DNA from 3 places in the Streptomyces sp. NPDC006296 genome. Region 2 is predicted to be linked to each of the others. Evidence: riboswitches for the same ligand, from Rfam matches in the RefSeq annotation. Region 2 holds a riboswitch; each other region holds the start of a gene.

Region 1 (7,436 bases), on a different contig from region 2:
GCTCGTCGTGCCGGCCGCTCCGTCCTGGACCGCGGTGTTCGGCGACGAGATCGCGGAGATCGGCGCCGAGCGGCCCGACGTCGTCGCGATCACGGCCGCGATGCTGCACCCGGTCGGGCTGACCCGCTTCGCGCGGGAGTTCCCCGACCGGATCTGGGACGTCGGGATCGCCGAGCAGCACGCGGCGGTCTCCGCCGCGGGGCTGGCCACCGGCGGCCTGCACCCGGTCGTCGCCGTCTACGCGACCTTCCTCAACCGGGCGTTCGACCAGCTGCTGATGGATGTCGCCCTGCACCGGTGCGGGGTGACCTTCGTGCTGGACCGCGCCGGGGTCACGGGCACCGACGGCCCCTCGCACAACGGCACCTGGGACATGTCCGTGCTCCAGGTCGTCCCCGGGCTCCGCATCGCCGCCCCGCGGGACGCGGACCGGCTCCGCGAGGAGCTGCGGGAGGCCGTGGACGTCGACGACGCACCGACGGTGGTCCGCTTCCCCAAGGAGACGGTGGGCGAGCCGGTCGCGGCCGTCGGGAGGATCGGCGGGATGGACGTCCTGCACCGGGACCCCGACCCGCACGTCCTGCTGGTGGCCGTCGGCGTGCTCGCCCCGGTCTGCCTGCGGGCCGCCGACCTGCTCGCCGGGGCGGACATCCGCTGCACCGTCGTCGACCCCCGCTGGGTCAAGCCGGTCGACGCACAACTCCCGGACCTCGCCGGGCAGCATCGGCTGGTGGCGGTCGTCGAGGACAACAGCAGGGCGGGCGGGGTCGGCTGGGCGGTCGGACAGGCGCTGCGGGACGCCGGTGTCGACGTACCGCTGCGGACCTTCGGCATCCCCGACCGGTTCCTCGCGCAGGGCGGCCGCGGTGAGGTGCTCGCCGAGGCCGGGCTCACGCCGGCGGAGATCGCCGGCCGGATCAGCACGGCGCTCGGGCGCCGTACGGCAGCGGGGGACCGCTGCGTGCCGAAGGGGAGCGGGGCATGACGGAACGACGGCCGGGATTCGACCTGGCGCGGCTCCTGGAGGAACGCGGCGCCGACCGCTACGAGCTGCACACCCGGCACCTGAACCACCAGCTGCCGCGGATGCTCCACACCCTCGGTTTCGACAAGGTCTACGAGCGGGCCGAGGGCGCGTACTTCTGGGACGCGGACGGCAACGACTACCTCGACATGCTCGCCGGCTTCGGCGTGATGGGACTGGGCAGGCACCACCCCGTCGTGCGCCGGGCGCTGCACGACGTGCTGGACGCCTCGCTGGCCGACCTCACCCGCTTCGACTGCCAGCCGCTGCCCGGACTGCTCGCCGAGCGGCTGCTCGCGCACAGCCCGCACCTGGACCGGGTGTTCTTCGGGAACAGCGGCACGGAGGCGGTCGAGACCGCGCTGAAGTTCGCCCGGTACGCCACGGGCCGGCCCAGGATCCTCTACTGCGACCACGCCTTCCACGGGCTGACGACCGGGTCGCTCTCGGTCAACGGCGAGCAGGGCTTCCGCGACGGCTTCGCACCCCTGCTGCCGGACACGGCCGTCCCGCTCGGCGACCTCGACGCGCTGCGGCGCGAACTGCGGCGCGGCGACGTGGCAGGACTCGTCGTCGAGCCGATCCAGGGCAAGGGCGTCCACGCCGCGCCGCCCGGCTTCCTGCGGGAGGCGCAGGAGCTGCTGCACCGGCACAAGGCCCTGCTCATCGTGGACGAGGTGCAGACCGGACTGGGCCGGACCGGCGACTTCTACGCCTACCAGCACGAGGAGGGGGTCGAGCCCGACCTGCTCTGCGTCGCCAAGGCGCTCTCCGGGGGGTACGTGCCGGTCGGCGCGACCCTCGGCAAGGACTGGATCTTCAAGCGGGTCTACTCGTCCATGGACCGGGTGCTCGTGCACTCGGCGAGCTTCGGCTCCAACGCCCAGGCCATGGCGGCCGGGCTCGCCGTCCTCGCGGTGATGGAGCAGGAGGAGACGGTCGCCAACGCCCGGCGCACCGGCGACCTGCTGCGCGAACGGCTCGCCGCGCTCGTCGGACGCTACGAGCTCCTGCACGAGGTGCGCGGCCGCGGACTGATGATCGGCATCGAGTTCGGCCGGCCGTCCTCACTGAAGCTCCGCAGCCGGTGGGCGATGCTGCAGGCCGCCAGGAAGGGCCTCTTCGCCCAGATGGTGGTGGTGCCGCTGCTGCAGAAGCACCGGATCCTCACCCAGGTCTCCGGCGACCACCTGGAGGTGATCAAGCTGATCCCGCCGCTGGTGATCGGGGAGCGGGAGGTCGACCGCTTCGTGACCGCCTTCACCGCCGTCATGGACGACGCGCACCACGGCGGCGGGCTGATGTGGGACTTCGGCAGGACCCTGGTGAAGCAGGCGGTGGCCAACCGCTGAGATTTTGCCTCTGAGGCAACTTATTTGCCTCAGAGGAAAGTCGCTGGCTCAATGGGGGCATGAACCCTCCCGACGGCGGGGCGGCCGACGAGCTTCCCGGGATCGCGCCGCGCCTGCGTGACCTGCGCCGCGACCGCGGCCTCACCCTGGAGGCGGCGGCCGGCCGGGCGGGCCTGTCGCCGGCCCACCTGTCCCGGCTGGAGACGGGCCGCAGGCAGCCGTCGCTGCCGATGCTGCTCGGTCTCGCCCGCGTCTACGGTACGACCGTCTCCGAGCTCCTGGGCGAGATGCCCCCCGAACGTGACGCGATCGTCCGCGGCGGCCCGCCCGGTGCTCCTGACGGCACCGAGACCGGTGGCTGGCTCTACCGGCAGGCCGGCGCCCCGGGCCGCGCCATGCAGGCCCTGCGGGTCCGCGTCCCCCACGGGACCGGGGGCGACCTGGTGCGCGTGCATCCCGGAGAGGAATGGCTGTACGTCCTCGACGGACGGCTGAGGGTCGTGCTCGGTGACGCCGTGCACGACCTCGAACCGGGCGACAGCGCGCACTTCGACTCCCTCACCCCGCACCGGATCGCGGCACCCGGCACCGGCGGGGCGCGCCTGCTGTTCGTCCACACGCTGCTGCAGAGCCCGACCGCCGAGCTCTGCCTCGGCGGAGGATCCCACCGGCTCTGATCCGGCGCGCCCCGTACCGTGCGATCCCACCGCCACCCCGGCCCGCAGCGCCGGGAGAGAGGACTGACATGTCCGATTCGGAGCACTACGACCCGCTCACCCCGCGCCGGCCGAGGAGCGCGGACAGCCAGGAGCGGCGGATGCCCCGCGGCGTCGTGATCCGGCTGTTCGCCTACCTGGTGGCCGGACACGTCATCGCGGCCTTCCTCTATCTCCTCTTCACCGTCGCCGGGAAGGGCTGAGCGCCGGTCTCACGCGTCCTCGACGAGCCGCTCGCGGAGCTTCTCGCGGGTCTCCGGACCGATCTTCAGTCCTTCCAGGAGGTAGCGGTCGGTGCTGCCCCAGACCTCCTCGATGGTGGAGAACGCCGCGCTCAGGTACGCGGCCTCCGCGCCGAAGAGCGGATCGAGCAGTTCCATCACCTCGTCGGACATGCCCGCCGCGGAGGTGTCGCTGCGCCGCACCCGGTAGCGGCGGTGCGCGTCGTTCGACTTGAGGTAGTCCGCCTCGATGGCCTCCCGCTCCACCCCGACGGCCAGCAGTGAGACCGCGATCGAGAGGCCCGCGCGGTCCTTGCCCGCGGCACAGTGCATCAGTGCCGGCACGCTGTCCTCCGCCAGTGCGTGCAGCACACGGCTGTGCTCGGCGGTGCGGTCCCTGATGATCGAGCGGTAGGAGGCGATCATCCGTTCCGTGCCCTTGCCGTCGGCCAGGATCGAGCGCAGCTGCTCGATGTTCCCGTCCCGCACCAGCCGCCAGAACTCCACGCCGTCGGCCGGGTCGGAGAGCGGAATGCTGACGTTCCGCACGCCGGGCAGCTCCACGTCCAGTCCGTCGAGCTTGTGGTCGGCCGCGTTGCGGAAGTCGAAGACCGTGTGCAGGCCGAGTCCGGCGAGGAAGGCGGCGTCGGCCTCGGTGGCGTGCGCCAGGTGACCGCTGCGGTAGAGGCGCCCGTACCGCAGGGTGCGGCCGTCCGTCGTCGGCAGCCCGCCGACGTCGCGGAAGTTGCGGACGCCGGTCAGGCCGACCTCCTCCGGTCCGTGGCCGGCCGGCGGGACCTCTGGCAGCTGCGTCACAAGGACTCCTGGAGTCTCGGGCGTCGGCGCCGCTCGCCGACGGGGCACGCCCGCGACGATACGACACCACCGCAGCGGCCGGCCGTCCCGGTCGTCGCGGCGGCGGGTCCGCCGAGCGGCGGAAGATCGCCGTGTGTCCGTATTGGCGTATTTAGGGGAACATGCCCCGCTTGTACGGGAGATGGCGGGAGGTGGGTGAGCGGGATCATATCCGTGACGGACCGTGGTGAAAGCCCCGGTGGGTATTCCCGGCGGGGCGCGGAAAGCCAAGATCCGTAATCCACGGAGTGTGACGGGAATTCCGCACCGGAAATGAAGCGCGGATTCCGTTTGATGGTGCGCGGCTTGTTCGCGGAGTCCGCGCTCGCTTACGGTCACCGTCAATCCGGACGGAACGCCTAATCCTGCCGCCGCCCGGAATCCGCACCGAACTCATGCGTGGCAGGAGCGGGGGAACCAGGTAGGCCGCCGTCCGGAGCGATCCGGTACGGCTCGGGGTCAAGACGCGCACCGCGCGGCCGGGCATCTCCAGTCCGAACCCGACAGCTCACCTCGCAGGCGCCGGAGAGGACATCCCCCATGCCCGCACACGGCAAGCACCGACGTAAGAAGTCCGGCCCGATCTCCCGAGGCGTCCTCGCCGCGGGCACCGGCGGCGCCGTACTCGCCCTCCCGCTGATCGGCGCCACCGGCGCCCACGCAGCCGGACAGGCGGCCCCGGCCACGCCCGTCACCCACGGCGCCTCCGCCCCGGCGGCGAAGAGCACCCCGAAGACCTACTCCGTGGTCCGCGGCGACCACCTGGCCAAGATCGCGACCGAGCACCAGGTCAAGGGCGGCTGGCAGAAGCTGTACCAGAACAACCGCGACGTCGTCGGCGGCAACCCCGACCTCATCCTCCCGGGCATGAAGCTCGTCCTCGGGGCCGAGGGGTCCGGCTCCGCCGGGACCGCGCCCTCCCGGACCACTCCGTCGACGGCGGAGAAGGCGGTCGAGAAGGCCGCTCCGGCCGCTCCGGCGGAGAAGACGGCGGCCCCGGTCGAGGAGACCGCCGCCGAGACCTCCGGCTCCGGCGCCTCGCAGAGCAACGCCTCCGGCTGGACGAGCCCGGTCGAGAACCCCAACGTCACCACGCAGTACCGCGCCTCCGGCGCCAGCTGGTCCAGCGGGTACCACACCGGCTCCGACTTCCAGGCCGCCTCCGGCACCAGCGTCCGGTCCGTCGGTGAGGGCACCGTGGTCTCCGCCGGATGGAGCGGCTCCTACGGCAACGAGGTCGTCATCCAGCACAGCGACGGCATGTACTCCCAGTACGCCCACCTGTCCTCCCTGGAGGTCTCGGCCGGCCAGACCGTGACCGGTGGTCAGCAGATCGGCCTCTCCGGCTCCACCGGCAACTCCACCGGCCCGCACCTCCACTTCGAGATCCGGACCGGCCCGGCCTACGGCTCGGACGTCGACCCGATCGCCTACCTGCGCGCGCACGGCGTGTCCCTCTGAGGCACACCGGACGGGAACCGGGAAGAGGGGCGGTGCGCAGGGCGCACCGCCCCTCTTCCTTATTCCTGCTTTACCAAAAACTGACCGGGTGGTCTTTGTCACCACCCGTCAACCCCTTATTACGGTCGCGTAGGTCACATTCGAAGGTGCAGGATAAGCGCTTGTGGCAGACGATTCGAAAAACAGAAGACAAGGCACCATCGGGTCGTACGCGGCGATCGGCGACAGCTTCACCGAAGGGGTCGGGGACCCCGGACCCGGCGGGACACTCGTCGGCTGGGCGGACCGGTTCGCGGTCCTGCTGGCGGATCAGCTTCCCGTTCCCGACGCGATGGTCGGCCCCCTGGACGACCCGCACGGGTATTTCCGGTACGCCAATCTCGCCGTACGCGGACGCCTCCTCGACCAGATAGTCGCGGAGCAGGTCCCCCGCGCCAAGCAGCTGGCACCTGATCTGGTGAGCTTCTGCGCGGGCGGCAACGACATCCTCCGTCCCGGCTCCGACCCGGACGACGTGGCCGAACGCTTCGAGCGTGCGGTGGCCGACCTGGCGGGCTCGGTCGGCACCGTCATGGTCACCACCGGCTTCGACACCCGGGGCATCCCCGTCCTCAAGCACCTGCGGGGCAAGATCGCCACGTACACCGCGCACGTCCGGTCCATCGCCGACCGCTACGACTGCCCGGTCCTGGACCTCTGGTCCCTGCGGTCCGTGCAGGACAGGCGGGCCTGGGACAACGACCGGCTGCACCTCTCACCGGAGGGCCACACCCGGGTCGCGCTGCGCGCCGCCCAGGTCCTCGGCCTCGACGTGCCGGCCGACCCGGACCAGGTGTGGCCCCCGCAGGCACAGCGCGGACCGCTGGAGGTGCGGCGCGACGACATCCACTGGGCGCGCGAGTACCTCGTCCCGTGGATCGGCCGCAGGCTCCGCGGAGAGTCCTCCGGGGACCACGTCGAGGCCAAGCGCCCCGACCTGCTGCCGCTCTGACCGCACGGGGACCGCGGCGCCCGCCCCCGGCGCGCCCCTCCGGCCCGCCGTCCTCCGGCCCGCCCGGCGCGCGCCCTCAGCGGCCGACCAGCGGGAGCGGCCTCCGGGACGGGCCCGGTGACACGGGCCCGTCCGGAGCGGTCCGCACCGGGCGGGCCGGTATCCGTTCCAGCACCCCGCCCGCGAAGACGTCGTACAGCGGCAGCGTCTCCAGGTGGACGTAGCCGATGTGGCAGTCGCACACGGCGAGCGGGCAGCCCCGCGGTCCCAGCGCGTCACGGAAGCTGCCGTCGTAGAGATTGCCCAGCTCGGCACGGACGAAGTGGCAGCGGCGCACCGTCCCGTCGCCGTCCACCGAGACCACCGACTCGCCCGTCCGGCACGGCAGTCCCGCCGAGCGATGCGGATGCCTGCTGTAGGGGAACAGCGGGTCCAGGGCCGTCCAGCGCTCCGCCTCCTCGTCGGTGTAGGTGTGCCCCTCGGCGGCGTTGACCCAGAGGTACACCTCTGGGTCCAGCGCGGACCGCAGCCGGCGGGCCTCCTCCAGATGCTCGTCGAGGCCGACGATCCCCACGCTGTGACGCACCCCCAGGGCCGTGAGCTCCCGGCACCGGGCGAGGAACCGCTCGTACGGCGTCTGGCCCGGGTGGTAGGTGCACCACAGGGCGACCTTGTCGCGGTCCGCCTCGGCGAGCCAGCCCGTGCGGCAGCTGAGGTTGGTCTGGACGGCGACCCTGCCGACGTGCGGCAGCCGGGACAGCTCGACGAGCGCCCTGCGGTACCAGGACCGCACCAGGCCCTCGCCCCACGGGGTGA
Region 2 (7,436 bases):
AGCGCGGCGGCCAGCACCTCGCCCTCACCGGTCTGCGGCTCGCCGTTCTCACCGACCCAGGGGATCGCCGTCACGATCACGGCGTCGCACGTGGGGTCGGCCAGCGCCTCCGCCAGCGCGTGCCGGAAGTCCTGCGGGTTCGCCCGGGTGGTGAGGTCGCGGGGCGGGCGCGGGCGCAGCCCTTCCGCCAGGCAGGCGTCGTAGGTGAGGAGGCCGAGCGACTCGGAGTTGCCCAGGATCGCCACCCGCGGACCGTCCGGCAGGGGCTGGCCGGCGAGGAGCAGGCCGACGTCGATCATCTCCGTCACGGTGTCGACGAGGATCACGCCGGCCTGGCGCATCAGCGCGGAGACGGTGGCGTCGGGGATACGGCTGACCGGTACGGCGTGGCCCGGCGGGTTGGTCCCGCTGTGCCGGGCGCCCTTCACCACGACCACGGGTTTCACGGCGGCGGTCCGCCGGGCGAGGCGGGTGAACTTGCGCGGGTTGCCGAGTGATTCGAGGTACAGCAGGGCGACGTCGGTGTCCGGGTCCTCGTACCCGTACTGCAGGAAGTCGTTGCCGGAGACGTCGGCCCGGTTGCCCGCGGAGATGAAGGCCGAGAGGCCGGCGCCCCTGCGGTGGAGACCGGACAGCAGGGCGATCCCGATGGCCCCGGACTGGGTGAAGAGTCCGATGCGCCCCGCCGTGGGCGACTCGGGGGCGAGGGAGGCGTTGAGGCGGACCGTGTCGGAGGTGTTGATGATGCCGAAGGCGTTCGGGCCGATGAGGCGCATGCCGTACGAACGTGCCTGCCGGACCAGGTTCCGCTGGCGCTCCCGCCCTTCCGCGCCGCGCTCGGCGTAACCGGCGGAAAGAACGACGAGGCCCTGGACCCCGTGTTCCCCGCAGTCGGCGACGGCGGCCGGCACCCGGTCGGCGGGCACGGCGACGACCGCGAGGTCGACCCGCCCGCCGATCTCGCCGACGGAACGGTGGGCGGGCACCCCTTCGACCGTGCCGAGGTCCTCGGCGAACGACGGGTTCACCGCGTAGGTGCGTCCGGTGTAGCCGGAGCCGAGGAGGTTGCGCAGCACGGTGCGGCCGACGCCGCCGGGTGCGCGTCCGACACCGATGACGGCGACGGATCCGGGGGCCAGCAGGCGCTGGACCGAGCGGGCTTCGGCGCGCTGTTCGCGGGCGCGCTGGACGGCGAGCGACTCGGCCGTCGGTTCCAGGTCGAGCGTGAGGTGGACGGAGCCGTCCTCAAAGCTGCGCTGCTGGGTGAACCCGGCGTCCCGGAACACCTTGATCATCTTGTTGTTGGCGGGCAGCACCTCGGCGGCGAAGCGGCGGATGCCCCGTTCCCTGGCGACCGCCGCGATGTGTTCGAGGAGGGCGGACGCCACACCTCGGCCCTGGTGGGCGTCCTGGACGAGGAAGGCGACCTCGGCCTCGTCGGCGGGCGCGGAGGCGGGCCTGCCCTGGCCGTTGATGCGGTCGTAGCGGACGGTGGCGATGAACTCGCCGCCGATCGTGACGGCCAGACCCACCCGGTCGACGTAATCGTGATGGGTGAAGCGGTGCACGTCCCGGGCGGAGAGCCGTGGGTACGGGGCGAAGAAGCGGTAGTACTTCGACTCGTCGGACACCTGTTCGTAGAAGCTGACCAGCCGCTCGGCGTCGTCCGTGGTGATGGGCCTGATGCGCGCGGTGCCACCGTCGCGGAGCACCACGTCCGCCTCCCAGTGGTCGGGGTACGCGTGATGCGGACTCTGCTCCGCAGTGGGCTCCATGGCCAAAGCCTACGACCCGGGACACCGGTCGCGGCGGGATCGCTGCACGGGCACGCTGAGGGGGCCGCCGGGGCGATGAGCGACCGGTGGCGGTACCGGGTACAGCAGCCCGCACCGCATGAGAGACTGGTCTAGACAACTCATCGTTACGTGAAGGGCAGAACCATGGCTGAGCGCCGCGTCAACGTCGGTTGGGCCGAGGGCCTGCACGCCCGTCCCGCTTCCATCTTCGTCCGTGCCGCCACGGCCTCCGGCGTCCCCGTGACGATCGCCAAGGCCGACGGCAACCCGGTCAACGCCGCGTCGATGCTCGCGGTGCTCGGCCTGGGCGCCCAGGGCGGCGAGGAGATCGTGCTCGCCTCCGAGGCGGACGACGCCGAGGTCGCCCTGGACCGGCTGGCGAAGCTGGTCGCCGAGGGGCTCGAGGAGCTCCCGGAGACCGTCTGACTCCGACCGCTCCGGGTCGGAATTCTTTCCGGACGAGCCGCGGCACCCTGACGGGGGCCGCGGCTCGTTCTTTTTCCCGGATGCGAGAAGAATGGTGAATACCTGGATCAGGGCAGCGGAAAACAGGCCCCCGATATTCACCCTCTTTGTATACGGCGTCCTTGTTAATGGCGGACGCCCGCGATGTTTACGGGATGTTGCGAATTCCTCACCCGGGCCGCACCCGACTGCTGCGCCGGCAGGTCCGCCCGGCGCAGCCGGTGGGCGGCCGTGGCCCGCTCCGCGTGCTGGACGGCGAGCGCCCTGGCCCGCTCCGCGTCACGGCGGGCGACGGCGTCGACGAGGGCACCGTGCTCGGCCCACGATTCGGCGGGGCGGGCCGGCTGCTCCACGGCGTACATCCAGGCGATCTTGTGCCGCAGCTGGGTGAGGAGCGCGATCAGCGCGGGGCTGCCCGACGCCTGCGCGAGCGTCTCGTGGAACCAGCCACCCAGCGACCGCAGGTCCTCGCCCTCCCCTCTGCGCACCCGCTCCTGACCCAGCCTGACCAGGCCGCGGAGCACCTTGAGGTGGGCCTCGGTGCGGCGCTGCGCCGCACGGGCCGCACCCAGGGGCTCCAGCAGCATGCGGATCTCCAGGAGGTCGGCGGCCTCCTGCTCGGTGGGCTCGGCGACGCACGCGCCGGCGTGCCGCCGGGTGACGACGAAGCCCTCGGACTCCAGAGTGCGCAGCGCCTCGCGCACGGGCACGCGGGAGACGCCGTAGCGGCGGGCGAGCACCTCTTCGGTGAGGCGGCCGCCCCGCTCGAAGACACCGGAGACGATGTCGTCACGGATTGCCGTGCATACCGAATGCGCGGGAATGCGCATGTCCGAACCTCCGCCTTAATCCCCGCGAAACGCGGCCGACCGACGCCTGTTCTGCGACTCTATTGCAACCGGCCCGAATTTCCGACGGCGGGGTGGAATCCATGGATATCTTTTGGCCGGGGAGCACTTCCGCGGGAGCTCCGGCGCACGGCCGCGCCGGGGTACGCCGAAGGCCCCGGCGGTGCCGGGGCCTTCGTGACGGGCGGGTGCATGCGAGAGGGGTGCGCCCGCGCGGTGCGTGGGGTCAGACCTGGACGCCGTGGGCGCGCAGGTAGGCGACGGGGTCCATGTCCGAGCCGTACTCGGGCGTGGTGCGGGCCTCGAAGTGCAGGTGCGGGCCGGTGGAGTTGCCGGTCGAGCCGGAGATGCCTATCTGCTCGCCCGAGCCGACGCTCTGCCCGACGGAGACCCCGATCGAGGAGAGGTGGCCGTACTGGGTGTACGTGCCGTCCTTCATCCTGAGCACGATGTTGTTGCCGTACGCGCCGCCCCAGCCGGCCTCGACGACCGTGCCGGAGCCGACGGCGACGACGGAGGTGCCGGACGCGGCCTGGAAGTCGACGCCGGAGTGGCTGCCGGAGGACCAGAGGGCGCCACCGGACTTGTACCCGGTGGTGACGTGGGAACCGGCGACGGGCAGGTGGAAGGCGTTCAGCCGGGCGCGCTCGGCGGCGCGGGCGGCACGCGCCTTCTCCTCGCGGGCCTCCTTGGCGCGGGCCTCGGCCTTGCGCTCGGCCTCGGCCTTCGCCTTCGCCCTGGCCTTCGCCTTCGCCGCGGCTTCCGCGGCGGCCTTGGCCGCGGCGTCGGCCTGGCGCTGCTGCGCCTTCGCCTGGGCCTCGATCTGGGCGGCGAGCGTGGTGTCGAGCGCGACGGTCTGGGTGAGTCCGGTTCCGGCGGCGGTCTCGGGGTCCGCGGCGAGTGCCGGGGAGGCGGTGGCGCCGATGACGCCGGTGGTGGCCAGGGCTGCGATGCCGGCGGCCTTGGCACTCTTGCGCGTCAGGCGGCTCGGGGCACGATGCTTCCCGGTGGCACGGATGAACGCCATGGAGGGGCTGGTCCTTTCCTTCCTTCTCGCCTACCGGGTTAGCTGACGGGTTCGGAGCAGGAAGGTCTCCTACGGGCCGCCGGCCCACTGACGAGGCACGGAGAACCGATTCACCCCAGGGACTTCACGGGTCCCCGGCTCCCCAGGCTCGCGCCTGACGGGGACTCGGCGATGGCTGTCCGGCGCCGCGGGCGCGGCAGTCGTCCGGCGGACAGCCGAGCCGACGCTAGAGCGGGGCACTTTCGGCCACCAAACGGAAAGGGCCTTTTGTCGCACATCCCACAGAATGAATGCGCCCATACCCCTTAAATCAGACAAAGACGGAACCCCCGGTGGGCCTGCGCCCGCCGGGGGTTCCGTCCTGTCCTGTCCCGCCGGGACCGGTCAGCCGGTGACGATCGACACCTCGCCGATGCCGAGCGCCCTGACGGGCTCCGCGATCAGCGCGGCGTTCCCGACCAGGACGGTGACGAGCCGGTCGACGGGGAACGCGCTGACCACCGCCGCGGTCGCCTCGACCGTGCCGGTGCCCGCCAGACGCGCGTACATCTGCGCCTGGTAGTCGTCCGGGAGGTGCTGCTCCACCTGGTCTGCGAGAGTGCTCGCGACGGAGGCGGCCGTCTCGTACTTCAGCGGGGCCACCCCCACGAGGTTCTGCACGGCCGTCTCGCGTTCGGCGTCGGTGAGCCCCTCGGACGCCAGGGTGCGCAGGACCTTCCACAGGTCGTCGAGCGCGGGGCCGGTGGACTCCGTGTCGACGGAACCGCTGATGGCGAGCATCGCCGCACCGGCCGGCCCGGACGAGGAGCCCGGCGCGGCCGAGCGCAGCACCTGGCCGAAGGCGCGCACCCCGTAGGTGTAGCCCTTCTCCTCGCGCAGGACCCGGTCCAGCCGCGACGTCAGGGTGCCGCCCAGGCAGTACGTGCCGAGCACCTGGGCGGGCCACACGCTGTCGTGCCGGTCCGCGCCGATACGGCCGATCAGGAGCTGCGTCTGCACGGCTCCGGGACGGTCCACGATGACGACGCGCCCGGTGTCGTCCGCGGTGATCGGGGGCACCGGCCGGGCCTGCCCGGCATCGCCCGACCAGTCGCCGACGGTGTCCGAGAGCAGCGCGTCCAGGTCCACCCCGGTGAGGTCGCCGACGACGACCGCCGTCGCGGTGGACGGACGGACGTGGGCGTCGTAGAAGGCGCGCACGGCGGCGGCGTCGATCCGGCCGACCGTCTCCTCCGTGCCCTGGCGCGGACGCGACATCCGCGCCGTGGCGGGGAAGAGCTCCTTGGAGAGCTGCTTGGCCGCCCGGCGGGCCGGGTTGGCCTGCTCGTGCGGGATCTCGTCGAGCCGGTTGCCCACCAGCCGCTCGATCTCGCTCTCCGCGAAGGCGGGGGCCCGCAGGGACTCGGCGACCAGGCCGAGCGCCTTGGCCAGCCGGGAGACCGGGACCTCCAGGGACACCCGCACCCCCGGGTGGTCCGCGTGCGCGTCCAGGGTGGCGCCGCACCGCTCGAGCTCGGCGGCGAACTCCTCCGCCGAGCGCTTGTCGGTGCCCTCGGACAGCGCGCGCGCCATGATCGTGGCGACGCCGTCCAGCCCCTCGGGCTCGGCGTCCAGCGGGGCGTCGAGGAAGATCTCCACGGCGACGACCTGCTGGCCGGGGCGGTGGCAGCGCAGCACGGTCAGCCCGTTGGGCAGGGCGCCTCGCTCGGGCGCGGGGAAGGCCCACGGCCGGGCCTCGCCGGCGGTCGGCTGCGGGTGGTACTCCATCGCTACTCCAGTCACGGCGGCGTCGGTCACTTGTCGGCCCCCTCGTGCGCGTCGGTGCCGTCGGCACCGTGGTTCTCCTCGGCCGGTTCGACCGGCTCGTAGACCAGGACCGCACGGTTGTCGGGGCGCAGGTGCGCCCGGGCGGCGTCCTTGACCTCGTCGGCCGTCACGTCGAGGACGCGGCCCACGGCGGTCAGGGCGAGCTGGGGGTCACCGAACAGGACGGCGTACCGGCAGAGTTCGTCGGCGCGGCCGGAGACGGTGCCCAGCCGGTCCAGCCACTCGCGCTCCAACTGCGCCTGGGCCCGCTCCATCTCCTCCGGGGTCGGCCCCTCCTCGGCGAAGCGGGCCAGCTCCTCGTCGACCGCCGCCTCGATCTGCGGCACCTCGACACCGCCGGAGGTCTTGACGTCCAGCCACCCCAGCGAGGGGGCGCCGGCCAGCCGGAGCAGCCCGAATCCCGCGGCCACGGCCGTGCGGTCGCGGCGGACCAGGCGGTTGTGCAGCCTGGACGACTCGCCGCCGCCGAGCACGGTCAGCGCCAGGTCCGCGGCGTCGCACGCGCGGGTGCCGTCGTGCGGCAGCCGGTAGGCGGCCATCAGGGCACGCGCGGGGACCTCCTCGTGGACCACCTCGCGCAGCTGCTCGCCGATGGTGCCGGGCAGCGTGCCGTCCCGCGGGGGCTGCTTGCCGTCGTGAGAGGGGATGGAGCCGAAGTACTTCTCGATCCAGGCGAGCGTCTGCTCCGGGTCGATGTCGCCGACGACGGAGAGCACCGCGTTGTTCGGCGCGTAGTACGTGCGGAAGAACGTCTGCGCGTCCTCCAGCGTCGCCGCGTCCAGGTCGGCCATCGACCCGATCGGGGTGTGGTGGTACGGGTGGCCCTCCGGGTAGGCGAGCGCGGTGAGCCTCTCGAAGGCCGTGCCGTACGGGACGTTGTCGTAGCGCTGGCGGCGCTCGTTCTTCACGACGTCCCGCTGGTTCTCCATGGACTCCTCGTCGAGCGCGGCGAGCAGCGAGCCCATCCGGTCGGCCTCGAGCCACAGGGCCAGCTCCAGCTGGTGCGTGGGCATCGTCTCGAAGTAGTTGGTGCGCTCGAAGCTGGTCGTGCCGTTCAGGGAACCGCCGGCGCCCTGCACCAGCTCGAAGTGCCCGTTCCCCTTGACCTGGCCCGAGCCCTGGAACATCAGGTGCTCGAAGAGGTGCGCCAGGCCGGTGCGTCCCTTGACCTCGTGCCGGGAGCCGACGTCGTACCAGAGGCAGACCGCGGCGACGGGGGTCAGATGGTCCTCGGAGAGCACCACGCGCAGGCCGTTGGCCAGGCGGTGCTCGGTCGCCGTCAAGCCGCCGGAACCGGCCTGGGCTGTGGCCGTGTGACCCATGGGCATGTACGTCCCTTCCATCGGTACAGGATTTCCTGCCGGACCTGCCACTCTAGGCAAGCGCTCGGGGACCCGGCGAAGTTCCCGCCGGGTGAATGTTGTCGTAGATGCTGCCGTAATCAGGGGCTCCGTGCAGGGCGCGGGGGCCGCT
Region 3 (7,436 bases), on a different contig from region 2:
CTCCATCGGGATCAGGAAGTTGACCGGCACCGAGTCGGGGTCCAGCGCACGCAGCGAGAAGACGACGTCCACCAGGTCGGCGTCGGTCTCGCCCATCCCCGCGATCAGACCCGAGCACGCCGAGAGCCCCGCGGCCTGGGCCTGCTGGACGGTGTCCACCCGGTCGGCGTACGTGTGCGTGGTCGTGATGTCCCCGTACGTCCCCTCCGAGGTGTTCAGGTTGTGGTTGTACGCGTCGGCCCCCGCCGACCGCAGGCGGTCGGCCTGGCCCTCCGACAGCAGGCCGAGGCAGGCACACACCTCCACACCCTCGTTCTGCCCCTTGATGGCCTCGATCGTCTGCGACACCCGGTCGACGTCACGGTCGGTCGGCCCCCGGCCGCTGGCCACCAGGCACACCCGCTTGGCACCGCCGGCCACCCCGGCGGCGGCTGCCTTCTGCGCCTCGTCCGGCTTCAGCCAGGTGTACTTGAGGATCTCGGCCTTGGAGCCGAGCCGCTGCGAGCAGTACGAGCAGTCCTCGGGGCAGAGCCCGGACTTCAGGTTCACCAGGTAGTTGAGTTTGACGCGCCGGCCGAACCACTGGCGGCGCACCTTTCCGGCCGCGGCCACCACGTCGAGCAGTTCGTCGTCGGAGGTCGCCAGTACGGCGAGCGCTTCGTCCCGGGTCGGCAGTTCGCGCCGCAGCCCCTTGTCCACCAGCGTGTTCAGCAGGTCCATGGCCTTGATCCTGACGTACGGCACCGCCATCGGCCAAGGAGGAACCGGACAGGACGGCAGGCCGATGCTGTGTGTATTGCCACACCCTGGCCTGTTGCGCACCCGGCTAGGGTCTGTGAGCTGCCTACAAAAAAGGGACCTGCTCATGCCCTACGCCCCGTTCGACTGGATCGACGACGAGGCCCGGCGCCGCACGGACGCCGGACTCGTCCGGACGCTGCGCCCCCGGGCCCCGGAGACGGACCTGCTGGACCTCGCCGGCAACGACTACCTCGGGCTGAGCAGGCACCCCGACGTCACGGCGGCGGCTGCCGAGGCGGCACGCACCTGGGGCGCGGGCGCCACCGGCTCCCGGCTCGTCACCGGCTCCACCGCGCTGCACGCCGAGCTGGAGGACGAACTGGCCGCCTTCTGCGGCTTCGAGGCCGCCCTGGTGTTCTCCTCCGGCTACGCGGCCAACCTCGCCGTGCTCACGGCGCTCACCGGCCAGGACTCGCTGATCGTCTCCGACGCGGGCAACCACGCCTCGATCGTGGACGGTTGCCGGCTCTCCCGGGGCGCCACCGCCGTCGTCCCGCACGCGGACCCGGAGGCCGTGCGCGCGGCACTCCGGTCGCACACCGGACGGGCGCTGGCCGTGACCGACTCCGTCTTCTCCGTGGACGGCGACGCCGCCCCGCTGACCGCGCTCGCCGAGGTCTGCCGCGAGGCGGGCGCGCCGCTCGTGGTGGACGATGCGCACGGGCTCGGTGTCCTGGGGGAGGGCGGGCGCGGCGCGGTCGCGGCCGCCGGGCTGGCGGGCGGCGAGGGGATCGTCGCGACGCTCACCCTGTCCAAGTCCCTCGGCAGCCAGGGCGGAGCGGTCCTCGGGCCCGCCCGGGTCATCCGCCACCTGGTGAACACGGCCCGTACGTTCATCTTCGACACCGGACTCGCGCCGGCCGCCGCAGGCGCCGCCCTGGGCGCGCTGCGCGTCCTGCGCGGGGAACCCGGACGTGCGGCGCGGGTGGGCGCCGTCGCCGTCGAACTGCACGCCCGGCTGGTGGCGGCCGGGCTGACCGCCGTCCGTCCGGACGCCGCGGTCGTGTCGGTGCAGGCGCCCACCGCGGAGTCGGCGGTGCGCTGGGCCGCCGACTGCCGTGCGGCGGGGCTCGCGGTCGGGTGCTTCCGGCCGCCGTCGGTGCCGGACGGGATCTCCCGGCTGCGGCTGACCGCACGCGCCGATCTGACGCGGAACCAGATCGAGGCGGCCGTGGCGACGATCCTCGCCACCGCGCCGCTGCCGGTCGCCTGACGCAGTGCCGGGCGGTCCGGAGCGCCGTCCACGACATGAGCCGGCCCGGAGAGGGCTGCGGCCGCTCGGGGGCCCCGGGCGGTTTCCGGGCCCCCGAGGTCGTTTCCGGACACGGCCGGGCGGCGGAGTTCACCGGTTCGGGCGATGGACGGACGCCGATCTTGGTGGAAGCCCTTCATGCAGGACCGTTTCGGTGACAGTCTGGCGCGAAGCGCGATCCTGGCCGGCCCCGGGCCGGTCGGGCGGAAAGGACGGCATCGCCATGGCGGACCATCAGGAAGCACACGTCACTCTGCCGAGCGATCCGGTCTCGGTGTCCGCGGCCCGGAAGTACGTGGCCCGGGTGCTCGCGGAGTGGGGCCTCCCGGAGGACGGGGAGACCGCCGCCACCATCCAGCTGATCGTCTCGGAACTCGCCACCAACGTCGTCCAGCACACGTTCGGGCAGTCGCCCACCTTCACCGTGGACCTCCAGCTCGACCGGGACGCCGACTTCTGGCTCGGGGTGACGGACAGCCACCCCCGCCTGCCCCAGCGGCTGCCCGCCGCGGTGCGGCAGGACAACGGCCGCGGCATCATGATCATCCGGGCCCTGGCGAGGGAGCACGGCGGCCGGCTCAGCGTCAGCCCCACCCCGGAGGGCGGGAAGACCGTGTCCATCGCCCTGCCCTGGCCGGCGCCCACGCGGGCCTGAGGCCGCCCGGCACCCACGCGGGCCTGGGGCCGCCCGGCGGTGAGCCGGGCGGCGCGTCGGGTCAGCGCACCCTTCCGTACCAGACGCTCCCGGACCAGATCCGCTCCAGCCTGACCACCGCCCCGGCCTTGGGCGAGTGCCAGATCTTCCCGCTGCCGGCGTAGATGCCGACGTGGTACACCCCGCGGCCCGCGTGGAAGAAGACCAGGTCGCCGCGTTGCCGCTGCGACCTGGAGATGTGGCGGGTGGTGTTGTACTGCTGCTGCGCCGTGCGGGGAAGTTTCTTGCCGGCTTTCCCGAACGAGTAGAGGGTGAGCCCGGAGCAGTCGAACCGGTGGGGGCCGGTGGCGCCCCACCGGTAGGGAGCGCCCTTCTTCGACGCGGCGACGTTCAGTGCCTTCGTCGAGTGGGTGGCTGCCTCGGCGTAGTGCGTGAAGCCCGGGGCCAGCACGGTGGTCCCCACGGCGAAGGTCAGAACCCAGGCCGTACCGACCCGGGAGAGCAGAGACGGGACATGAACCTGCGCAGTCATGCGCAACCCTTCGTCAGCCGCCTGTGAAGGATGACCTGTCGGGTTCGGGCTGGCGAAGTTGCCCGGCCGCGTACTGCGGCTTCACCCCGAGGGCCGTCCGGACGTCCGGCCGGCCCGTTGTGCTCGGGTCCTCCACTCCTGCCGATCCACTTCTGTCGACCCGACATCCGGGCGGCGGCAGGACTCGGCGTCCGCCCGGACCGCCCCGCCGCGGCGGCGGGGGCTTGTCGTCCCAGGGATCTTTACGCACCGACTGCCGGATTTCCTGTCCGGATCGGCCTTTTGTGAGAGTCGTCACGATTCGTCCGATCGGGTGGACGCGGTCGGCGCGGAGCCGCGACGGCCGGCACCGACCAGCCGCGTACCAGCGACGGAACGATAAAATCCGTTCAGTGTCCGCGCTGGATGCGCAAGTTGGGCTGTCCCTCGGGAGGGGGACCGCCTACGCCGATCGAGCGAGCGGAATTCGTCGGCCCGTCGGGCGTGTCGCACAGGGGTGCCGAATGGGCGTATGTGTTCGGCGAGTCGGTGCGGGAACCGCTCAACTCGACGGCTCCGGCGGCAGGCCGACCCGCCCCGCGCGGCGTTCGCCGTCCAGCAGCCGCAGCGCCCTGGCCAGCGTGTCCGCATGGATCTGAGCCTCGCCCCGCTCGTGCATCAGCGTGAGCGAGTCGCGCAGGGCGACGGCTCGCGACGCGAGTGCCTGAGCCGCCCGGAGCGCTCCGTAGGTGTCGCTGCCCCGTGCGGGGTTGATCCGCCCGACCTGGTCGAGCACCTCCAGATAGCAGTCGATGAACTCGGCCTCGGCGCGGGTCAGTGCGGGGAGCGGAGGGAACCTGGGTGGGAGCATCGGGCGTTCACCTCGACGGATGCGGCGGCTGGGGCGGCGTGCGGTTCTCCAGGATGTGTTCTACCCGCCCGAACGCCGAGGCGGTCCCGGCGCCGAGGACGGTGTCCCGTCCGATGCCGACGCCGATCCGTCCCGTGGGACGACCCGTGCGGCGGGCCGGTGCGGGACGGGACAGCTTGCGCTCGCCCCTCAACGCACGGGCCTGCGAGCCGGGATCGGACGGCCGACCCCGCACCGGCTCGCCCGGCGCGGGTTGTTGAAGGAGTACCCGGACGCCGGGCGGTGCATGTCGGTGTGCCGTGGTCCCGAGGAACCTTGCCTCGTTGCCTCGTTGCCTCGTTGCCTCGTTGCCTCGTTGCCTCGTTGGGCGTTCCGGTGGGCCGTCAGCTCGTGAGGGCCGGCTCGGGACGGTGACCGGGGAGCGCGGCCGGGGCGTCCGCCGTCTTGCGGCGGCCCCCGATCAGCACGGCGGCCAGGCCCGGTGCGGCCCACGCCGCCAGGGTCAGCACGGCGCCGGACGCCGCGGCGCCGTCGAAGAACGCGACCGACCTCAGCAGCGATCCGCCCGCGCCCGGCGGCAGCCACTGGCCGATCATTCCCACCGGTTCGGGGAGCAGTTCGGGTGCGCTGGTGACGCCCGAGAAGGAGTTGCCGAGCAGCACCATCAGCAGCGCCCCCAGGCCTATGCCCTTCGTGCCCAGCAGCGCCGCCAGGCCCGCCACGGCCGACGCCATGGCGAGCACGGTGAGACCGATGGCCCCCGCTTCCGTCCACGGGGCGCCGGTGAGCACGCCCAGCCAGCCGTGCGCGATCGCCGTGGCGGCCACCCCCACCAGGGCCGACGCACCGACCAGGGTCAGGGCCGCACGGAAGCCGCGCAGTCCCGTGAAGGTCGCCAGGGCGCCCGCGGCCACGCCGGCCAGGGCCAGTGGCAGGATGCTCGCACCGAGGGCGGCCCCGCGCGGATCGGCCTGCGGCGCCGCGACGACGTCGGTGACCGGTACGGAGGTCCCGGCGGGTGCGGCCCCCTTGACCGCCTCGGTCAGCAGCTGGGCGACGACCGGGCCGGCCGCCGAGGCGGTGAGCAGCCGCGGCCCCTGCGGGGTGACGACCACGGCGCCGTATACGACCCGGTCCTCGACCGCTTCGCGGGCCGCGGCGGCGTCGTCGTACCGGTGGATCTCGAAGGCGCCCTCGCGCTGCTCGAACCGCTCCTGGAGCTGATCGGCCGCCGGCGCGGCCCCCGCGACCCCCACGGGCAGGCCGCGCGGGGCGATCCGAGCGGCGGGCCACGAGAAGGCCCAGAGGGCGAGCGACACGATCAGCGGGACGAGGAGGATGACCGCGACCGCACGGCGGTTCGGCGCAGCAGGCATGACGACTGCCTCCGATTCAAAGAGAAGGATCGTTCGTTTTGTACTACGCGGACACTGTGGCGCCGGTCGTGGAGAGTTGTCAAGAAGGAACGTTCGTTTTAGATTGGTGACCATGGCACGCGTATCCCAGGAGCACCTCGACGCCCGCCGCCGGCAGATCCTCTCCGGCGCCGCGCACTGTTTCGCGCGCAACGGTTTCCACGGCACGTCGATGCAGGACGTGCTGAAGGAGGTCGGGCTGTCCGCCGGGGCCGTCTACCGCTACTTCCCGGGCAAGGAGGACCTGATCGCGGCCATCGCCGACGAGGCGTTCGACAGTATCCGCCGGGCGTTCGCCGAGGCCGCCGAGCTCACTCCGCCTCCCACGCCGGACGTGCTGCTCGGCCGGGTGGTGCGGGGCGTCTTCGAGGGGCAGGTGTACGGCCTCGACCGCCGTACCTGCGCGGCCCTCGTCGTGCAGGTGTGGGCCGAGACCATGCGGAACGAACGGCTCGCGAGGACGCTGGGCGAGGGCTACGCGGGCATGCGCGAGGCCTGGACGACGCTGGTCGAGGCCTATCGCGCGGCCGGGCTCATGTCCTGCGACGTGCCCGCCGACGACGTCGCCCGCACGCTGATCGCGACCGCCCAGGGATTCATCGCGCAGGAGGCCCTGTTCGGCGGGGTCGAGCCCGAGGCGCTGGAGAACGGGCTGCGCGGCCTGATGTCCATGGATCCGCAAAAGATCAGTTAACGCGCCGGAAAAACTTCCGCCCTAACGTGCAATACCTGGCCGCGGAATCCTCTTCATCGTTCAACAGAGTGTTGAAGGCGGGATAGGGTCCCGCTGCGTCCGGGGCAGGTACCGGGCGGTGGACGAAGAGGGTGGAAGCGTGCAACTGACTCCGCACGAACAGGAACGTCTGCTCATCCATGTGGCGGCCGACGTCGCAGCGAAGCGCCGGGCGCGCGGACTGCGGCTGAACCACCCCGAGGCGATCGCGCTGATCACCTCGCACCTCCTGGAAGGCGCCCGCGACGGCCGGACCGTGGCCGAACTCATGGCGTCCGGACGGACGGTGCTCACCCGCGACGACGTCATGGACGGCATCCCGGAGATGATCCACGACGTCCAGGTCGAGGCCACCTTCCCGGACGGCACCAAGCTCGTCACCGTCCACGAGCCGATCGTCTGACGGGGGGAGCCGCCGATGATTCCCGGAGAGATCCTGTACGCGCCGGACCCGGTGCCCCTCAACGAGGGCCGCCCCGTCACCCGCCTCACCGTCCTCAACGCCGCCGACCGGCCGGTCCAGGTCGGCTCGCACTACCACTTCGCCGAGGCCAACACCGGCCTGGAGTTCGACCGCGGCGCGGCGCACGGGCTGCGGCTGCACATCGCCGCCGGAACCGCGGTGCGCTTCGAGCCCGGTATCCCCGTCGACGTCGAACTCGTCCCGCTCGCAGGCCTGCGCATCGTCCCCGGACTGCGCGGCGACACCGGAGGTCCCCTCGATGCCTGAGCTCAGCCGCCCCGTGTACGCCGACCTGTTCGGGCCCACCACCGGTGACCGCGTCCGGCTCGCCGACACCGATCTGCTCGTGGAGATCGAGGAGGACCGGTCCGGCGGCCCCGGACTGGCCGGGGACGAGGCCGTGTTCGGCGGCGGCAAGGTGATCCGCGAGTCGATGGGCCAGGCGCGGACCACCCGCGCCGAAGGCGCCCCCGACACGGTGATCACCGGCGCCGTCATCCTCGACCACTGGGGCGTCGTCAAGGCCGACATCGGCATCCGCGACGGCCGGATCACCGGCATCGGCAAGGCCGGGAACCCCGACACGATGGACGGCGTCCACCCGGACCTGGTCATCGGGCCCGAGACCGAGATCATCGTGGGCAACGGCAAGTTCGTCACCGCCGGCGCCATCGACGCGCACGTCCACTTCATCTCGCCGACCCTCGTCGACCAGGCGCTCTCCTCCGGCATCAC

The links. A riboswitch is a leader RNA that binds a small molecule or an ion and turns the genes downstream of it on or off. The one in region 2 is predicted to bind cyclic di-AMP.
Positions count from the first base shown of each region.
Region 1: it holds a riboswitch for cyclic di-AMP, as region 2 does, so the genes downstream of both, ABZ172_RS02290 (LysM peptidoglycan-binding domain-containing M23 family metallopeptidase) here and ABZ172_RS17290 (M23 family metallopeptidase) in region 2, are expected to answer to the same signal.
Region 3: it holds a riboswitch for cyclic di-AMP, as region 2 does, so the genes downstream of both, ABZ172_RS04265 (C40 family peptidase) here and ABZ172_RS17290 (M23 family metallopeptidase) in region 2, are expected to answer to the same signal.

Region 1 is NZ_JBEXRT010000002.1:203,528-210,963, forward strand. Features, by position in the region: gene dxs (1-deoxy-D-xylulose-5-phosphate synthase) at 1-985, shown strand, start outside; gene ABZ172_RS02270 (aspartate aminotransferase family protein) at 982-2,376, shown strand; gene ABZ172_RS02275 (XRE family transcriptional regulator) at 2,436-3,053, shown strand; gene ABZ172_RS02280 (DUF6126 family protein) at 3,122-3,295, shown strand; gene ABZ172_RS02285 (tyrosine-protein phosphatase) at 3,305-4,129, opposite strand; cyclic di-AMP (ydaO/yuaA leader) riboswitch at 4,544-4,703, shown strand; gene ABZ172_RS02290 (LysM peptidoglycan-binding domain-containing M23 family metallopeptidase) at 4,709-5,629, shown strand; gene ABZ172_RS02295 (SGNH/GDSL hydrolase family protein) at 5,793-6,620, shown strand; gene ABZ172_RS02300 (STM4011 family radical SAM protein) at 6,697-7,436, opposite strand, start outside.
Region 2 is NZ_JBEXRT010000022.1:2,638-10,073, reverse strand. Features, by position in the region: gene ABZ172_RS17305 (GNAT family N-acetyltransferase) at 1-1,775, opposite strand, end outside; gene ABZ172_RS17300 (HPr family phosphocarrier protein) at 1,941-2,222, shown strand; gene ABZ172_RS17295 (GntR family transcriptional regulator) at 2,387-3,091, opposite strand; gene ABZ172_RS17290 (M23 family metallopeptidase) at 3,336-4,136, opposite strand; cyclic di-AMP (ydaO/yuaA leader) riboswitch at 4,149-4,317, opposite strand; gene ABZ172_RS17285 (pitrilysin family protein) at 4,521-5,903, opposite strand; gene ABZ172_RS17280 (pitrilysin family protein) at 5,930-7,291, opposite strand.
Region 3 is NZ_JBEXRT010000004.1:121,543-128,978, reverse strand. Features, by position in the region: gene bioB (biotin synthase BioB) at 1-720, opposite strand, end outside; gene ABZ172_RS04275 (8-amino-7-oxononanoate synthase) at 866-2,014, shown strand; gene ABZ172_RS04270 (ATP-binding protein) at 2,277-2,708, shown strand; gene ABZ172_RS04265 (C40 family peptidase) at 2,770-3,240, opposite strand; cyclic di-AMP (ydaO/yuaA leader) riboswitch at 3,244-3,440, opposite strand; gene ABZ172_RS04260 (hypothetical protein) at 3,782-4,090, opposite strand; partial or broken gene ABZ172_RS04255 (ATP-dependent Clp protease proteolytic subunit) at 4,098-4,385, opposite strand; gene ABZ172_RS04250 (ABC transporter permease) at 4,474-5,466, opposite strand; gene ABZ172_RS04245 (TetR/AcrR family transcriptional regulator) at 5,579-6,199, shown strand; gene ABZ172_RS04240 (urease subunit gamma) at 6,339-6,641, shown strand; gene ABZ172_RS04235 (urease subunit beta) at 6,657-6,968, shown strand; gene ABZ172_RS04230 (urease subunit alpha) at 6,961-7,436, shown strand, end outside.